One region of the Microbulbifer sp. THAF38 genome, then DNA from elsewhere that is predicted to be linked to it. Evidence: predicted binding sites of a transcription regulator. Region 1 holds the regulator's gene; the other holds the start of a gene.
What was found. Region 1 encodes LexA, which represses DNA repair genes until DNA is damaged. Its sites were predicted from a motif close to ACTGTNTNTANANACAGT; they were not measured.
Positions count from the first base shown of each region.

Region 2: a site for LexA is predicted at 5,655-5,672, ahead of FIU95_RS09670 (VRR-NUC domain-containing protein). Genes of this name have one in related genera too.

Region 1 is NZ_CP045369.1:1,973,271-1,982,693, forward strand. Features, by position in the region: gene topA (type I DNA topoisomerase) at 1-1,679, shown strand, start outside; gene FIU95_RS08445 (DUF6586 family protein) at 1,680-2,168, shown strand; gene FIU95_RS08450 (hypothetical protein) at 2,272-2,526, shown strand; gene lexA (transcriptional repressor LexA) at 2,619-3,224, opposite strand; gene FIU95_RS08460 (TIGR00730 family Rossman fold protein) at 3,402-4,049, shown strand; gene FIU95_RS08465 (class I adenylate-forming enzyme family protein) at 4,336-5,898, shown strand; gene FIU95_RS08470 (TetR/AcrR family transcriptional regulator) at 6,372-7,004, shown strand; gene nagZ (beta-N-acetylhexosaminidase) at 7,039-8,055, shown strand; gene FIU95_RS08480 (mechanosensitive ion channel family protein) at 8,116-9,240, shown strand.
Region 2 is NZ_CP045369.1:2,274,788-2,284,210, reverse strand. Features, by position in the region: one part of gene FIU95_RS09690 (IS3 family transposase) at 1-32, shown strand, start outside; gene FIU95_RS09685 (hypothetical protein) at 45-401, opposite strand; gene FIU95_RS09680 (DUF3592 domain-containing protein) at 521-991, opposite strand; gene FIU95_RS09675 (ATP-dependent DNA helicase) at 1,407-3,941, opposite strand; gene FIU95_RS09670 (VRR-NUC domain-containing protein) at 3,944-5,599, opposite strand; gene FIU95_RS09665 (IS30 family transposase) at 5,869-6,816, opposite strand; gene FIU95_RS09660 (hypothetical protein) at 7,031-7,483, opposite strand; gene FIU95_RS09655 (hypothetical protein) at 7,921-8,352, opposite strand; gene FIU95_RS09650 (YbaN family protein) at 8,824-9,243, opposite strand.

The DNA of each region.
Region 1 (9,423 bases):
CGACTAATTTGAGTAAAGAGGCGGTTGAGTCGGCCCGGCAATATATCGGTGAGAATTTCGGCGATAAGTATTTGCCGGAAAATCCCAATAGCTATAGCAGCAAAGAGGGGGCACAAGAAGCGCACGAGGCAATACGCCCCTCCGATGTCCGTGTCGCCCCTAATATGCTTTCCGGTATGGAGCGCGATGCAGAGCGGCTCTACAACCTGATTTGGCAACAGTTTGTTGCCTGTCAAATGACCCCGGCGAAATACACTTCAACCTCTATTGTGGTGAGCGCTGGTGAATTTGAGTTGCGTGCTCGCGGTCGGGTGATTCGCTTTGATGGCTTTCTCAAGGTCGCGCCTCCGGCAGGTAAAAAAGATGAGGATCTAGTGCTGCCTGATGTGAAGGTGGGTGAAAAGCTCTCACTAGAGCAGCTAGACCCGAAACAGCACTTTACGAAACCACCAGCTCGCTTCAGTGAAGCAGCCCTGGTAAAAGAGCTGGAGAAGCGCGGTATTGGCCGACCCTCAACCTATGCCTCGATCATTTCCACTATTCAGGATCGTGGCTATGTGCGGCTAGAGAACCGCCGTTTTTATGCGGAAAAAATGGGTGATATTGTCACCGACCGTCTCAGTGAAAGTTTTAAAAACCTGATGGACTACGGTTTTACCGCAAACCTGGAGGAATCCCTGGATGCGGTCGCCGACGGCGATAAAGGTTGGAAGCAGCTGCTTGATGAGTTTTATCAGGACTTCTCTTCGCGACTGGAAAAGGCTCAGTCCAGCGATGCGGGAATGCGTCGCAACACGCCGACGGATACCGATATTGAATGCAGTAAGTGCGGTCGCCATATGCAGATTCGTACGGGTTCTACCGGTGTTTTCCTGGGTTGCTCCGGTTATGCGCTGCCTCCCAAGGAGCGTTGCACCAATACAATGAATCTGGTTTCCGGTGATGAGGCGATAGACGCAGATAAGGATGAGGATGCAGAAACCCGTCAGCTGCGGGAGAAGCGCCGTTGTCCCAAGTGCGGCACGGCGATGGATAGCTATCTGCTCGATGAGCATCGCAAACTGCATATCTGTGGTAACAATCCGGACTGTAATGGATACGAGGTGGAGCAGGGCACGTTCAAAATCAAGGGTTATGACGGCCCGATTATTGAGTGTGATAAATGCGGAAGCGATATGCAGCTGAAGTCTGGCCGCTTTGGTAAATATTTTGGCTGCACTAATGAAGCTTGCAAGAACACCCGTAAGCTGTTGAAGAATGGCCAGCCGGCACCACCGAAGATGGATCCGGTGCCCATGCCTGAGTTGGCATGCCAGAAGGTTGAAGACCATTACATTCTTCGTGATGGCGCCTCCGGGTTATTCCTGGCTGCCAGTCAGTTCCCGAAAAACCGTGAAACCCGCGCACCGCTGGTCAAAGAGTTGCTACCTCACCAAAGTGAGATCGATCCCAAGTACAGTTTCTTGTTCTCTGCACCTGCACAGGATGATCAGGGGCGGGATACCGTGGTTCGCTTTAGTCGCAAGACCCAAGAGCAATATGTCCAGTCCGAGGAGGATGGAAAGGCGACGGGTTGGAAGGCTTTCTATCGAGATGGCGCCTGGAAGGTTGAGGCGGCAAGTAAGTCTACTGCAGCTAAGAAAAAGCCTGCAGCGAAGAAAGTGGCGGCAAAAAAGTAAATGAGCAATCCCTACACTGGCCTGGTTACATCCGCGCTACGCAAGAGCCAACTGCTTGCTACAAGTAGTTTTGACTCTGCTATTCAGCGAATGGCTCTTGAAGAAGGTGCCCTGTTGCAATTGTGGAAAGCTTACCGGGCCTTCCTGGCTGAGCTTTCCCATCAATTGCAACTGGGGTTTGAGCCTGAGTCCCTGCAGGTTATTGTGGATAGCCTGCACAGCCAGGGGAAAGCCAGTGTTGAAGTAAGGGAATTGCAGTTGTTGGTCTCAGAGCCGGGGAGTTGGCTGAGCGAGTTTTTACGTGCATGGCATCAACTCTTGCGGCTGCCTCCGCTTGCGGAAGATAAGGGGCAGGGCGGCAATCTGATACCAGCGCACAATGTCGCGGGCCCTGTGGTTGTTGATCTTTCCTTCGAAGTGCTGCTCAAATGGCACGCTGCATTAAGTGAGTTGGTAGGCAGGCAGCGTGCCAATCTTGAGGAGTGCTGAGGGCTCCTCGCTCCCTTTCTGTCTATCTGTTTGCACCCACTGAAACTTCTAAATTGCCTGTGGTACACTGGGCGCAAACTGATGTGCAGTGAAGGGAAAGCTAATGTCCTCCGAAACTTTTGAGATTATCGAGTTGGCCAATGGCGATGTGGCTCTACGCCGCGCCGGTCACGAGGAGGACCCTCTGGTGAGTATTCGTTTCTCAGCCGAGAGTCTCCAATTTTTACGAAAGCACAAAGTAGCAGTGGCTCGGGCAATGCTGGAAGCGGGTATAGAAGCTGTGCAGAACCTTGATGACCTGGAGCCTGGTTACTTCGAAGAGGAAGAATCAATGCCGGTTAACCATACGATTCATTGATCTAATCTATGGTAAGGTGAGCAGGTAAAAGTGTTTCAACAGCGGCTTAAAGCCGCTGTTGTTGTATATGGACATTGGTAAACTGTTTACTCTTAAGGGGTTTGGCGAATCACGCCCACCGCGAGCCCTTCAATCACAAAGTTCTTATCCCGCATATCCACCTGGATAGTCTCAAAGTCTTCGTTTTCGGGTAGTAGTTGCACAGTTGCCTGATTGCCTTTGCGGCGGAAGCGTTTAACAGTTACTTCATCATCAATCCGGGCAACCACAATCTGTCCATTTCTGACTTGCTCGGTTTTCTGTACGGCCAGCAGGTCCCCATCGAGAATACCTGCGTTGCGCATACTCATGCCGTGCACCCTGAGTAAATAATCTGCCGGCGGGTGAAAGAAGCTGGCGGGCAGGTCGCAATAATCCTCAATATGCTCTGTGGCCAGGATAGGGTGGCCTGCAGCGACACGTCCTACGATGGGAAGACCGGATTGGTGATCTGGAATTCGAATGCCCCTGGAGGCGCCGGCGACCATCTCAATGGCTCCTTTTCTCGCCAATGCTTTGAGGTGTTCCTCTGCGGCATTGGGTGAGCGAAAGCCCAGTTCCTGGGCAATTTCTGCGCGGGTGGGGGGGTAGCCTGTGTCATCCAGGTAGGTTTTGATCAGCTCTAATACTTGAGTCTGACGTGCGGTGAGATTGGTCATAGATTTACCTAGAGTTTCTGTATTTTTATACAGTTGCTGGGATTATATACAGATTTTAGGTTTGCGCAAACCCGCCCCTTGCCTCGATTCAAGCTGCTACATTGATTAAGAAAACAATGAGTGAAAAAAAGAGTAGTTGAAAGAGCTGACAGCACGAGAGAACAAGGGAGAACAATAATGCTTGATGCAAAGATGCCCGAGGCTTGGAGGGTTCTACGTATACAGTCGGAATTAGTTGATGGGATTGAGCGTCTAATTGCACTAAAAGGGGCTGTAACGGTTTTTGGTGGCGCGCGTTTCACAGAGGATAGTTTGGAATACCAGCAGGGGGTAAAGCTTGGGGGGCTTTTGGCTGCCGAGGGGATACCGGTAATCACCGGTGGTGGCCCAGGTCTTATGGAGGCGTGTAATCGAGGGGCTTTTGGGCAGTCTGGCCCCTCAATTGGATTAAATATTGAACTCCCTTTTGAGCAGGCAGCCAATCCGTATCAGGATATTAGCTTGAACTTTCGTTATTTCTTTGTGCGGAAATTTATGTTTGTTAAGCATGCCGCCGGTTTTGTTGGCCTAGCTGGAGGCTACGGCACTCTGGATGAATTGTTTGAGGCTTTAACGCTTGTGCAAACACAAAAAGTAAGGCGATTTCCTATAGTGCTGGTTGGGGAGCGCTATTGGGGTGGGTTGTACAATTGGTTAGTGGATACAGTGCTGGAAAAGGGTTGTATTGATTCAGGCGATCTCGATTTATTCCATATCGTGGATACCGTCGAGGAGGCTGTACACTTGATTTTGAAGTATTTGCGCGGCAGAGAAAGTCAAAAATAATTTAAAAAATTGTAAGTTTCTGTTGGGGTTGAAGAGGTTTGGCTATTGCTCTGGTAATTTTTCAGAGCTAGTCAAACACCCTGGGGGTTCTCTATTTTGGGGCTTTGATTATTCCGAGCTATTGCCCATCGTATACTCCCCTTTGATCACCAGGTGCCAGTTTCAGCGGTTTGTAATGCGTGTCAGACTGATTAATGAGCCTGCTATTATTCTTATATTTGATCGCTTGTGATTAGGGGTATTTTTACTTATTAGCTAGCCTGCATTCTAAATAGGACGCCAAACTGTGCCTTTTTATGGAGACCCCCTACTAAAGCCCGCGGACTTGAAGAATCTCTTAGAGGTCTCTCTAGATAGTAAGCCAGATGAGATAGCACTACTTTGCAGCAGTCGAGCGTGGACCTGGCGAGAATTGCAAAGAGATATTGATACTTTGGCTGAGAGGCTGGCAGCGAAGGGTTTTCGTCAAGGTGAACGGTTTGCATCTTTGATGCCGAACCAAGGCGAAATGCTTATTTTTCTTCTCTCATGCATCAAGCTAGGGCTAGTTGCAGTTCCATTAAACTATCGCTACACCTCAGCCGAAATTGATCGTGCACTTGAAGTGAGTGGCGCAGTAGCCTTGTGCGTAGATGAGGAGCTTAGAGAGGATATTCGATCTAATAAATCTGTTAGCGGATTGAGTAAAGGTATTCTTATTTTTGAGAGTGCTCTTGAAAATACCTGGAATTTTGAAAGTTTGGTTGATTCTGGATTGCCAGCGGTTGGGCCTCCCTCATCAGATTTAGAGGATTGTGCATTCCTTTTCTTTACATCCGGCAGTACCGGAGAGCCGAAGGGTGTTATACACAGTCAGTTTTCTTTCGGGTCTATAGTGGCAAGTTTTGCTATTGCTCTAAACCTTTCACGCAATGACGTTGTTTTACCAGGAGCTTCAATTGCACATGTGGGGTCACTTTCAACAGCCATGGCTGCATTTTCTGTAGGTGCAATGGTAGTCATTCCTCAAAGTTTTGAGGGACCAGAAATTCTTTCCTTATTGCGATCTTGCCGGCCAACTGTGCTGGTAATGATTCCCGCAGCTTTTATCTCGATGGAGCGCAATCATGATGCAAAGCGTGAAGACTTCGCGTCACTTCGATTGTGTGTCACTGGTGGTGATAAATTTCCGCTCAATCTTGCAGTTGAATTTGTCCGCAAGACTGGTCTGATGATCCAGGAGACTTACGGGCTCACAGAGGCTCCAGATTGCCTTTTCAATCCTTCCAGTTCAATAGAGAAGGCTGGGTCCGTTGGTAAGGTTTCTCCAGGTTATATTGCTTGCTTACGTGATGGCGAGGGGAGGGAGGTTGCCCCTGATACAGATGGTAACCTCTGGCTCAGTGGAGCGCCGGTGATGGCTGGTTATTGGGCTAATTCTGGAGTAACTCGAACGGTGCTTGAGAATGACTGGTTTGATACCGGTGATATTATGCGTGTCGATTCTCATGGTTATTTTTGGTTTCGTGGTCGAAAAAAGCAGATTATCGTCCGAGATGGCTCAAACCTCTCACCCCAGGAAATTGAAGAAGCTGTTATGGCGCATCCAGCGGTTGATCTCGCTGGAGTAGTTGGCGTTCACAATGATGTTCATGGAGAGGATGTGTGGGCTTTTATTACGCTGAAGAGCGGTGTCACTGCGCCAAGTGTTGAGGATGTGATTGATTGTGCGAGAGAGCGTGTCGGTTACAAGGCCCCTGAAGTGATAATAATCCTGGATAGCATGCCTCTCAACCCCACTGGCAAAATTGATAGGGCGGCACTAAAAAAGCTTGCAGAAGAACAATTATCGATTATTCAAAAAAAGTGAATGCCGCGAAGTGGTTTGTCGCTACAGATTAAGTTTCTTCAATTTATGATCGCAGCCCATGATATTTCAGCTTTGTCTCAAAGGTTGAATTTTTGATTGGCTGCTGCAATTCAGATGGACTCGGGTCGCAAAGATGGATTGTCCCAGCCGTTTCTTTTGTTCATGTGTTCATGAATTCCTGTTTCTGAGTTGAATTAACCTTTCTTGTCCCCTCTATCTTTCGGGTAGCTTCCCAAAGCGCTTAACTTTGAGTTGCAGTATCCAGGAGGGGGGTATTAGCAGTTGTACTGCATCAGTACGAATCTCCTCTTGAGTGATACAGCAACACGTCTGTTTCAGCTGTGAGAAGTTTTCTCCCTGTAGGTGCTGATAAGCGATCAGAACCTCTAAAGGTGTTTTGTACAGTTCGACTGGCAGAGGAATATGCTAATCTGGCCAGAGTTAAACAACTGTTTTAAATGATGGTTTGATATATGAGCCAGACGGACACCGTTAGCCGGATACTGGACGCAGCTGAAGTGCTATTTGCCGAGCGCGGTTTTACGGAAACTTCTCTCAGAACGATTACGAGCACAGCAGGTGTTAACCTGGCGGCAGTCAATTACCACTTTGGCTCAAAAAAAGAGCTGATCCAGGCGGTCTTTGAGCGCTTTTTGACCCCATTTACCGAGGCTTTAGAGTCAGAACTCGATTGGCGTATTGCTTCTGGCCAGCCGCTTAGGGTAGAGGGGCTATTAGAAAGCCTTTATAAGGTGGGGTTGGGCGGCTTGAGTGAGCGAGGGCTCGATCCGCAGCGCTTTATGCGACTGCTGGGATTGGCCTACACACAGTTTCAGGGGCACTTACGTCGCTTTATAGTGTCTCGTTACGGTGAAAGTTACCGGCGCTTTGCCGGCCTGCTGGCTGAGGCCTTACCAGGGGTTGACCCCGTTACGTTCTACTGGCGCCTGTATTTCATGCTGGGAGCCACTATCTTCACCTTGTCGAGCTACGATGCCATAGAGGCTATTCTGAGAGAGGATTTTGGTGCTCAGAGCAGTTTGCCGGAAACCCTGGAGCGTCTTGTGCCGGCCGCTTCTGCGATGCTGAAGGTGGAGGCCAGTTAAGCCATAGAGCTGTCGAATATAAGAGGAATTGAGTATGTCCGCATCACTTGGACCAGTGATGATTGATATTGAGGGGCTGGAGCTTACCAATGAGGATTGTGAGCTCTTACGTCACCCGCTTGTGGGTGGCTTGATTTTCTTTGCACGCAATTACCGGGACCGCAATCAGCTGCAGGCGTTGATTGCCGATATTCGATCTATACGTCCGGAGATTCTCCTGGCTGTTGACCAGGAGGGGGGGCGGGTCCAGCGATTTCGTGAGGGTTTTACTCGCCTGCCTTCCATGCAGAAATTATCTGCAGAGGCATCTGCAACACAGTTGCAGGATGTGGGCTGGTTGCTCGCTGCGGAGTTACTGGCGGCAGGGGTGGACTTCAGTTTTGCCCCCGTTTTGGATGCGGATGATAGCCATAGCCGGGTGATTGGGGACCGCAGTTTTTGTCCAGACCCCGGCCGCTTGGCGGCTATTGCGAGGCCATTTATTCAAGGAATGCATGAGGCCGGTATGGCCTCAACTGGCAAGCATTTTCCCGGACATGGCCATGTATTGGAAGACAGTCATGTGGAGCTTCCACAGGATGAGCGGACTCTGGAGCGGGTTATGGATTCCGATGCCTTGCCCTTCATTGAGCTTATTGGTATTGGTGAGCTGGATGCCGTGATGCCTGCCCATATTCGCTTCGTCAACATTGATAGTCAGCCTGTGGGTTTTTCCCGATACTGGTTGAGGGATATTTTGCGGGGGCGACTTGGGTTTAATGGAGTCATCTTTAGTGACGATCTGTCGATGGAGGGGGCGGGTGTAGCCGGAGGTTATGGAGAGAGGGTCCGAGCTGCACTGGAGGCGGGTTGTGATATGGGGGTGGTCTGTAACAATCGTGCCGGGGCTTTGGAGTCCCTCGCTGGACTACAGAATTTTAAGCCCGCAGCGGAGTCCAGTGAGCGCCTGAAAGCGATGCGCGGCAAGCCCTCAATCACCTCCTGGGCGGAACTTGAAAATAGTGAGCGCTGGCGTAGAACGCGCAGTTGGTTAGCTTCAATAATGCAGTAATTGAGATGTGCTGGCTTTTAACCCGACTGAAGCCTATTTGGGTGGAGTGGAGTCAGCTTTATGAGTGGAGGGGGAATCGTGGAGTCCGTAGAGAGTGTGCTGTTGTCCTGGCTGGGTGATAACCGGGTCTGGATAGTCTCTGTTTTTTTGATTGTATTGACTTCCGCGTTGGCGGCATGGATTTTTGGACGCTTTGTGCAAAAGCTGGCTGCCAGGGCTGAGAAGACCGTCAATCCTTGGGATGATGCGCTGGTAGGGGCTCTTTCCCCACCTGGGCAGGTATTAATCTGGCTACTGGGCCTGACGGTTGCTGCCCAGCGTGCGGGCCTAGCAACGGGGTCGGAGATTTTTTCCCTGGCGGAGCCCGCCCGCGAGATAGGTCTTATCCTGGTGCTCTCCTGGTTCGCTTGGCGCTTCTCCCACAGTGCGGAACGCAACCTGTGTAACCCCCGCTACATTGGCAAACCGATGGATGCCACCACGGTTAGGGCCATTGGCAAGCTGGTGAGGGCTTCGATCGCCATCACCGCAGGCATTGTGATTATGCAGTTCCTGGGCTATAGCGTCAGCGGTGTTTTGGCTTTCGGTGGCATTGGCGGGCTGGCAGTTGGCTTTGCCGCTAAGGATTTGCTGGCGAACTTCTTTGGTGGTCTGATGATATATCTTGACCGGCCCTTTGCGGTCGGCGATTGGATTCGCTCGCCGGACAAAGAGATAGAGGGCACCGTCGAGGACATTGGCTGGCGCTTAACCCGTATTCGCACCTTTGATATGCGACCGGTTTATGTGCCCAACAGCGTATTCACCCAAATATCTGTCGAGAATCCTTCAAGGATGCTCAATCGCAGGATTTTTGAAACTATTGGTATCCGTTACAAAGATGCCCATTTGATGGCGCAGATCGTGGCGGATGTTAAGAAAATGTTACAGCATCACCCGGAAATAGATGCCAACCGGACTCTTATTGTTAATTTTAATAGTTTTGCTGCCTCATCCCTGGATTTCTTTATATACACCTTTACCAGAACTACCGAGTGGGTGAGATACCATGAAATCAAACAGGATGTATTGTTGAATGTCCTCAATATTATTGAGCGCCATGGCGCCTCCTGTGCATTCCCGACCTCAACAGTTCATATTGCCGATATTCCTTCATTAGCGCGTGAAGCCGCGTTAGACAGTTGAGTATTGGGAGTGCGATAAGGTACAAATGTTTAGTTTATATATGGAGCTTAATCGGGATTTTGACGGTTAATTACGCCTAGTGGTAAAAACGTAGTATTTATTTCACATAGAAACCTAGACACTGGCGCTGTTTTATCTAAGAATCAGGTTACGCCCTTTGGGTATCTCTCAAATGGGTGAAGC
Region 2 (9,423 bases), 300 kb from region 1:
TAACCCCTATCGAATTTGAAAAATGTGCTTAAAGAGGTGTCCGGTTAGACTTGACCACAACAATATACTCCATAGCCAACATCTTTCAATTGTGTCGGTGTATTATGCTTTGCATGCATAAAATATTGAAACAAAGCAGGGCTTATTAAGCCAATTAGGCAGTAGGGTAACCAATGCTGCATTGACAGTCGATTCAAAACAATATGTGTTGGGATTCCTACCGCCAAGGTAAAAGTGTAGGAAATTGTAAGAAAGCCTATACTTACTATAAAAAATAACAAGATCGCCTCATGGGCTTGCATTTCGCCCTTTGCAACTTCAGGTATGAATAGGGCAAGCCAAACCAAGATCGAAGCTGATGGCGCAAGAAAAAATCCTATGAAGCTTCTCTTTAGGTCCATAATTGATTCACAAAAAGCTGCAACTGAAAGAATGCTGATTGGCCTTTTGGGGGCTGCCCATGCGGCGAACGGGAGCGATTACTGCGGCCTGTTACATTTCGGAGTAACTGCAGCGGTAATTAGCTTGCCACTGCGGTAGAGATCATCCAGCCATAGCCAAACACCGCAACACCATAAAGGATAAACAAGACAGGGATTGCAATCGCAGATAACGTACTAAAGCGCTCAACTTCGATGTATGCATTTTTAGGAGAGTCTGGTAGTAAGCGCACTTTAACGCTGTCGCCCTCCTTATACTTGTTCAAAAGGTCATGTTCTATATTGTTGTCTTTAAACAATTGAGGCGAACGAAGTAATGGGGTGTCAGAGTAGAATTTCTCTCCTTTGTACTCATACCCAAACTCAATTTGCGCTTCATAGATTCTCCGTCCTTCCGTGTTCGCGAAATTTTTCAATTTAGATCTAGTAATTGTTGCGTCAACTAAGGGTAAGGAAGCCCATTTTTTCTTTACCCTTTGATAGACAAAAGTTTGGCAAAACCCAAGACCTACGATTATTACCAATCCTATGTACTTCAAAATTCCAAACATCGTTCTTTCACTCTAGGAAACTTAACATCCGCTTTAGAGGTGGCTGGAGTGTAGCGAAAGGTCCCCCAGTCGTTTATTTCTCGATGATTACAAGCACTTTTTTATTTGCATTTATCCTGCTCAACGAAATGAAAAAGTTTACTTCCCAATTATGTTGGATGTGCCTCCAAGAAAGCAAGTAATTATGCGGGATAGGGGATGATTTGAGATACTACTATTGCTATATTTTGTTGCTCTCATTTTATAAAACAGGTAGAGGCTTCCACCCTCTAAAGAAGGTGACTGGCTGGACATCAATCTGGGGTCAGCCCATAAATTTTGTAACTCTTAGTCGTCAATGCAACACAACCACCCAACTGTTTACTTTGCTTAAAATAACGTCTAATTGGTATTAGTTTAAATACAAACGCAACATTTATTCTGCGATGCAATCGTACAAGCGTTGCCGGTTCCAAAAATAACCCAACTGCTGTGAAAGTTGTTCGCCGTTCTTACTTGTTTGGATTTGCCAATGTTCGGGATATAGGTTTTGATAAAACCTATCCCCAAAACGATAGTCAGCTAAAACAATCACGCCCCGATCAGATTCAGTGCGAATCACTCTTCCCGCTGTCTGCAATACCCGGGTCATGCCGGGATAGCGGTAGGCAACATCAAACCCATCAATCGCCGAGGGGGCCTGCGGGTGCTTTGCTGATTGTCGTAGTAGCTCTTGCTCTTCATTTACCTGGGGAAGGCCGGTACCTACGATAATAGTGCCAATCAATTTCTCCCCGACAAAATCAACGCCCTCAGCAAAGACTCCCCCCATAATGGCAAAACCCAGGCTTTGTGCACCTTCACTAAACGAGGCTAAAAAGGCTTCTCTTTCGCAATCACTGGCTCCGGGTGTTTGTTGTAGCAGTTGTATCTTCGGGTGATCCATTTTGAATCGCTCTGCAACTATTTGCAGGAACTGATAAGAAGGGAAAAACACCAAATAGTTGCCGGGATGGCTACGGTAAACGCAGGCAATCAGGTCCACTAATTCTGGTAGCGCACTCTGACGTGCCTGGTAGCGGGTATCTAAGTAAGAACAAAGAAATACGCCCTGGCGGGAGGGTTCGAAAGGCGAAGGAAGTACCAAGTATGGGGTCTCGGGCTCAACCCCAAGTTGTGCAGAGACGAAATCTATGGGGCGCAGTGTGGCTGAGAACAGAATACTCCCATGAAACTGGGAAAATGACTCCCGCAGGAAGTCTGCGGCATTCAGGCATATCAGCTTTAGCTGATGCTCCTCCCAGGGGGCATCCCGATCGATTACCCGAGTGAGGGCTTGGTGTTGATCTGAAAGGATTTGTTCTATGCAGGCGTATCGATAAAGATTTTTTAACCAGTCCCCGATTTCCTCAGGGGGAGATTTTGCCTGCTCCGATAGCTCACTCAGTGCATCTAGCACCTTTTGGATAGCGCGAGACACAGCCGCAGGACGATGCTTTTCGCTATCCAGCGGGCTACACCAGGCTTGTACACTTTGGCTTGAGCGCATTTCCTTATAGAGGTTTTGCTCTTGAAACCTTTTGCTCCATTGAGAAAGTGCGCGCACCAGGGCTTGGATACGCCGATACAGCTGTGGGTAACTGCTCTTACAAGCCAAGGCGGCGCGGCGACTATCTTTGCGGCTCAAACTGGCGCTGTGCATTTCCCGTGCGCGCTCGCTCAAGTTGTGTGCTTCATCTACCAATAGTGCGCGCTTGTAACGTGAATCTTGCAGTGTGGAAATACGCACTAAGGGGTCAAAGACATAATTGAAGTCACAGACCACCAGATCGGCCCAGGGCAGCATTTGCAGGGACAGCTCAAATGGGCAGAGATGCCACTGATCGCCAACTTTCGCGATTTCTTCAGGGGTGATTAAAGGTTGCCCCAACAGTTGTTGGCGCGCTTGGGGTAAGCGCTCATAGAAGCCTTTGGTGCGAGGGCAGATACCCTCTTCATCGCGATTGCACAATCCCAGTTTGCAGGCACAGGTCTTATCGCGGGCGCGCAATTCCAGCAGAGAGAGCTTTAGCCCACCCTGATGTAGCTTTTTAATGGTCTCCCGCACCACCTGCCTACCAGAGTTTTTCGCGGTGAGGTAGAGCAGCTGATCCACCTTTCCCTCACCAAGGGCTTTGATAGCGGGGAATAGGGTGCTAATCGTTTTGCCAATACCGGTGGGTGCCTCAACCACCAATTGGCCGGCATCCCTGAGACAGCGATAAGCGGTTACCGCCAGCTGGCGTTGACCGGGTCGGTATTCGGGGAAGGGAAACGATAAATTTTTCGCAGCCTGGATCAACCGTTGCCGATGTGCTTTCCAGTCACTATGCCATTGGATATATAAGGTGAGGGCATCCTTGGCAAAGCTCTCCAGCGCCCTCCAGGTGAAAAGGCGTTGCTCTGGGTAGGACTTTTTCTCCTTGAGGTTATACCAGAGCATTTGCAGCGAGACTTCTGCAACGGAATCTCCCTTTTGCCGAAGTTGTTGCAAGTAACAGAAACCATAGATTTTAAGCTGGGCCCAATGTAGCTGGCGAGTGGCCTCTGGCAGCGCATCTGGGTGGCAATAGGTGGTTTTGATTTCATCCAGCTGGGGGGGCTGGTGCAAGTCAGCTTGTGGGTGAAAGATATCCACCCTTCCTTCCAAGACAACAGCCTGGTCAGCGCACTCCAGCTGCACTTGCAAACGGTATTCGGCTTCCGACCCTTTAGGGCGCCGCTTTTGCAGCTTTTGGTGGGCCCGGATACCCTCTTGGGCAGTTGGACCTGGCCCACCGGTATGAATTAAATCCCCACTGCGGCAGGAGAAAGCCACTAATTCACCCACAGAAATCTGTAGGGCAGGGGCGCATTCGGACGGGGTATGATCCTCTGTAGGCTCTTTTATCAGATCTGGCTTTTTGAGCGCCTCCCCCACGACTGTTCTCAAGACTACAACCACTCCACATGTATCACCCGGTGGGGAATATTTTGGGCCGCGAAGAAAGTCAGCCAGCGCTGCTGGTTTTGTTGCAGGCGATCTCCGGGGCCTTTGACCTCTACAAGCTCATAGCCACCTTTATCTGGAAACAAAATCAGATCTGGCAGGCCATTGCGATGATGGGTGATATCGCCAAGTAAACGTTGAAACAGTGAACGCCAGTGCTCAACCGGGATACGATCCAGGGCTAGCTCCAGCAGTTCCAGAGAGAGCGCCTCCCAGGCGACGAGCGGATTAGCAATGCCCAGCTTCTCCCGATAGGTTTCCATAACTCGCCGTTTTAATGCACTTGGACTTAGCTCTGTTAAGCGTTGTTCAAACTGAGCGTGGCGCGACATGTAAAAATGCGGGGTACGGAAGTCACTAGGTGCTATTTGGAAGGGATTATAGAAAGCACCGGGAATGGGAGCAAACAGAATGTCCCAGATATAGAGGCCGAGTACCCCGTTAAATAAACTGTTCTCCACATAGTGGCAGACACCTTCCTCCCGGCAAGCCAGCTCCAAAGCTGTCTGAATCTCTACTCTTTTTGGAGATTGGGGCAGGGCAAATACTTCTAGCTGTGGCTGGCAAGGCTGTGGATTCGCCCAATTCTGGGTAGAGTCCATCCGTTTGGCGGTACGATATCCAAAGCGCTCGGCAAAACATCGTTCGGCTTCGTTGAGTGGGGAGTCGAGGATCTCCCGGCAAAGGCAAAGTGCCAGCTCGGGATTGCCACGTTTAACCGCAATTCTTGCCCGGCGTACACGGGCCGGAGGTTGCCCGCAGTCTCGATAGAGGCTATCGGCGGCCTCTAGCTGATCCAGTCTTTCCAGTTGGCGGGCCAGTTTTAGGCGTAGGCGATCCACTCGCCTCGTCAGCGTCAAATCCCCCGGAAGGCCAATGGGCAATTGACTGGCAAGGTCGAGAATTTCACTGGCACCACTAGCCAGTACCTCCTCGGCCTGCTCCAGGCAATCGTAGTAGAGCAAGTACTGTTTGATTTGCTCACGGCTTTGGAAGGGCAGTTGGTGCCTGTCTAGTGTGTAGGACTCATACCGGTACAACCCAAGATCCCTCAGCACATAATCGGTCAGGTCCTGATTCAGGTTGCCAAAAAAGCATAGTTTGAAGGTTTGGAAGTATTCAGCCCCCTGAAGTGCTAGCAGGCCCTCTTCGGCCATTAGCTGTTCTCGCCATTCTGTGGAGGAAGCTAACAGGGCCTCTTCCAGCTCCATCCGCTTGAGGGACTTGCTCAAACCAACCGGGCCCGCTGCGAATAACTCTGCTTTGGTAAACAGCGGTAAAAGCGCTGGATCTTGCAGGGGAGGATTCCTGATTAAAAGCCCTGCGGAACAAAGAGAATCTACAGCCTCGGGGAGCTTGTTGATTTCCTGGTAAGACAGCTTTCCTTCCCTGAACAGAGCTCCAGCTGATGATGGGACCCCCTTGCGAGAGAGTAGCCTTACATAAAGACGCTGGCTATCAGCATCAAGCTCACAAAATAACCTGTAAAAACTCAGTTCGCTGGTGGAGAGAAGCTGCGTATAGCGAGAAACAACAAAATCAACCAGTGTGCGAAAATTGGTCAAATAGTAATCAGGTGCTAGCTCAATAGAGGTGGCCATGGTAAGGGCAACAATGTGTCAACGATGGATCGTGGTGGGTAGTAACGGCATAAAAGCTGTATGGTTATACAGCATATAGCTTCTGGAGACAAAGCCAAAGGCTGACTTTATGGACATAGAAAAAGTACAGCGGCAGTAAGCTGTGAATGATTCGAAGAAGCGTCCTCGCTGATAAATTCAAGGGACCATTGGATAAGCTATTCAAGAAAGAAATTTTTTGAGAGGAAGTGAGAGCCAATAAAGAATAAATTTTAATCGCTGAGTTCAGCCTAGATTGCCAACATAAGTGACACACGTTTACCCGCCAAAAATTCCAGCGGGCTCAAGTAATTTAGTACTTTCCTAGGTCGAGTATTGATTCGAAACACTGCGTCATCAATACGGCTTTTTGGTATCTTGCCAATTTCCACTCCTTTTGGGAAGAAGCGCCTCAAAAGGCCATTAGTGTTTTCGTTCAGCCCGCGTTCCCAAGAGTGGTAAGGTTTCGCAAAATATATTCTGCATCCTAGCTTCTGCGCAATCGATTGATGACCTGCAAATTCTCCTCCATTATCGAAGGTGATGGTTTTACAGATGGCCTGATATGGCTTCAACATCTGCTTGATCGCCCGGCTCACTGTTTTCTTGCTCTTATTTGGGACTCTGCGAGTGAGCAATAATTTGGAAACTCGTTCAACCAGTGTCACCAGATAGCCATCTTGACCATAAACTGTATCGCCTTCCCAGTGACCGATCTCAGTGTTTTCATCGACAATCGCAGGTCTTTGATCAATATCTATGCGCTCTGGAATAAGCTTTACGCCTGCCTCGGAACCTGCCCGTTTCTGATAAGGTTTGGCTTTCCTTGGCAGACGTGACCTCCAGTTAAGTCGACTGACCCAGCGGTAAATTGTTGAACAACTAACCGTTTTCGCACACCTCTCAAGCTGCATTCGCCCAGCGATTTGTTCAGGACTTGCATTTTTCAGCTGGTGGTCGATTTGTACCTGCATGGCAAAGTCGAGCTTGGTATGTTTAATAGCTCCGTGCCGTCGTTGCAGTGCCTGACGGTGGGCACTCTCGGCACAGTAAGGGCTGTAACGACCAAGCTCACGAGAGATAGTCTTATTGGATCTATTGAGGCGTAGTCCAATGGCTCGGGCTGAATAGTTCTGCCCATTAAGGACCTCAATCTGGTATCGTTCTTTCAAGGTCAGCTGGTTGGTACGGGTTCCCATGAGGTTCCTGGCTTGTTTGTGTGGAAGCTTACTAGCCTACAACCAGCTGGCCTCCTTCGCTATCGCCAAGTGTGTCGGTTATTGTGAGAATCTAGGCAGTACTCAATGATTTTATCCATTGGCTTGTGAGTGGCAGGATAATAAGCTTGTAAATAGAAGGGGCAATTCGCCCCTCCTATTCAGCCAAAAATGGCATCATTTAGCGCTGTAAAACTCAAGAAGCTTGAATTGAGGTTTTGCTTTGATGCGCGTTCGACTTGGGAACCTGTACTCTATATTCTGGGAACATATTTACGGTAACAGTAAAGTCGCACTTAGTAGGGCCGGCAACATGCTTCAGACCCCACCAGTATTTTATTTTAACGGTTTCGCCTGGGGCGATGGGGTGGCCGTAGCTTACAAAGCCATCTTCTATTGGAGTACCAGCTGAATTACACAGGTAGGCATCCCAGGTCATACCATTGTCATCGAGATCCAAGAATACCTTGGCGTCGAGGATAGGAAATTTTCCGGTGTTTTTGAGCTCTATAAGCCCCTGAATATAACTTCCTTCAGTGGAGTCCTCGATACCAGTCCATGCAGCCCAGTGAAAACTGGTTGCCTCAAGACTATCAGAAATAAATGGCTTATCCGTATCCCAACCTTCAACATGACCAATATTTGACATGATTAATCCTTTTCTTCAGAAATATCATTAAAAAATTAATGACTGCAAGTGGGTACCGCCTATTTTTAAAACGAAAACCTGGGAAGAGGGGAAAGTAAAAGTAATAACAAATCAAAAAAATACGAGATGTATATTATGGGCTTTACCCTAAGATCCCTGCTAACTGTGCACCCCTTGGCGCACAGGCGGAGTATCGGGGCCATAAAAGCCGATATCAACCCCTTAAATATTAGATGCGTGATAGTTACGAGATGAACAACGCCAAAATTTTTAATGGGGATAGTATGTATGCCAAATAAAAAAATCTTTAAGCAATTGTTTCGCATTGTGCTCACAACAATTGGTCGTCACAAAGGCTGGCTAGGTTAAAGTAAATTCCACCAAGGTTTTCAGGGCTATGTTTTTATAAGCATAAAAGGGTAGAAGTGGAGCGGCTATTATTTTATATATCGAAAAACTTTACGATACCTAAAGATAATAAACCAAAGGAATAAGGCAAGTGGTGTAATCATCAATACGGCCATTTGATTTTTTAATACCGCCATATTCATTGTGATGATTACAGTCCCCAGCTTATAAATGTCGGTTGCAATGATTACAGGCAGAAAAAACGCCCAGAATCTTGCGTTGCCTATTTTTTTGGCAAAAGCCAACCCAAAGAAGCCTACAAAATAAGTGGTATAAATGATCAAGCTGGCGATTAACCACCAGATCGGCTGATTGTACTCATTATAAGCAAAGGCTTCATACTGAGATGTCAGTTCTATCGGAACCAGAAGGAAAAACAATACCTTCCAGAGCACACTTGGCTTATAGATTAAAGATCCATTACCAAGAGCACTATCTGGGGCCCGGTAGAGTTCATGCATGAAACATCCCTATTATTATTACTTTGCCGCTTGTAAATCGTTCACTAGAGATTATCTTGCCAGCCCAAGATTCTCGAAGCTCTCCCGATAAAAGAGGCCAGCTAAGGGGCGCCGCAATCAACGAGAGGGCGCAGAGGATATTATGATCCCAGGCAAAGTCAACTAATTCATCCGTCATTTTTATGACATTGCGAAATCAACCTGAAAACCACATTTTTTAGTCGAATTCATACCACTTGAATGCGGAAAATTAGAGGATAAAACAGGGCAATACCCACTAGGTGGTAAATTTCTGTGATGCCAAACGCAAAGCTGCGGTTTGACCTTTGGTGACACAAGGTGTGTTCACATAAAATTTTTATCTTTAGTGCTGTCAGTTATTCATTTTATGGGAGTACTTTCCCTTAAGCCGTTTAATAATTTAAAGGCAAAGAATACTGCAAGATTATTATGCTACAGGGCAGTATCGGATTATTGCTCTGCTGGTTCAGGCCGACTCCAAATCCAAAACAACCCGCAGCCCATGCCACCAATAGCGAAAAACAGTAAATACAGATTGGCGATATGATGAATAGCCAGTGCCATAGAGAGAGCCATAGTCAGGGTAGCCAACAGCTTGGTTCTTCTGCTGATATAACCACTGCGCCAGGTTCTTAACAGGTGCCCAAACAAACGATGGTCTTCAATCCACTGGTGCATCCGTTCAGAACTTTTTGAGGCCGCCCAGGCACCCACAACAATGAATACCGCAGAAGGTAATCCCGGTAAGATGGCGCCAATGATTCCAACAAGAATAAAGAGACAGGCTACAGCTCCCCAGAGCCAGCGTAGCCACCCTTTGGCCAACTGAGGGGTAGCCATGTCAGGTACATCTTCATTACGTTGACTCAACCTGGATCTCCAGTTTGTAACCCACTACACAGATAAAAGAACAGTCACCCGCTCACTATATCAAATGACCCGCAATGAGTGACAGCTGAAACAAGCGCATTCTCAGCCAGCTTGACAGTTATCGCTTATATGAACCTTAAGATTGAATAGGTTATTTTAAGTAACACCACTACGGAAATT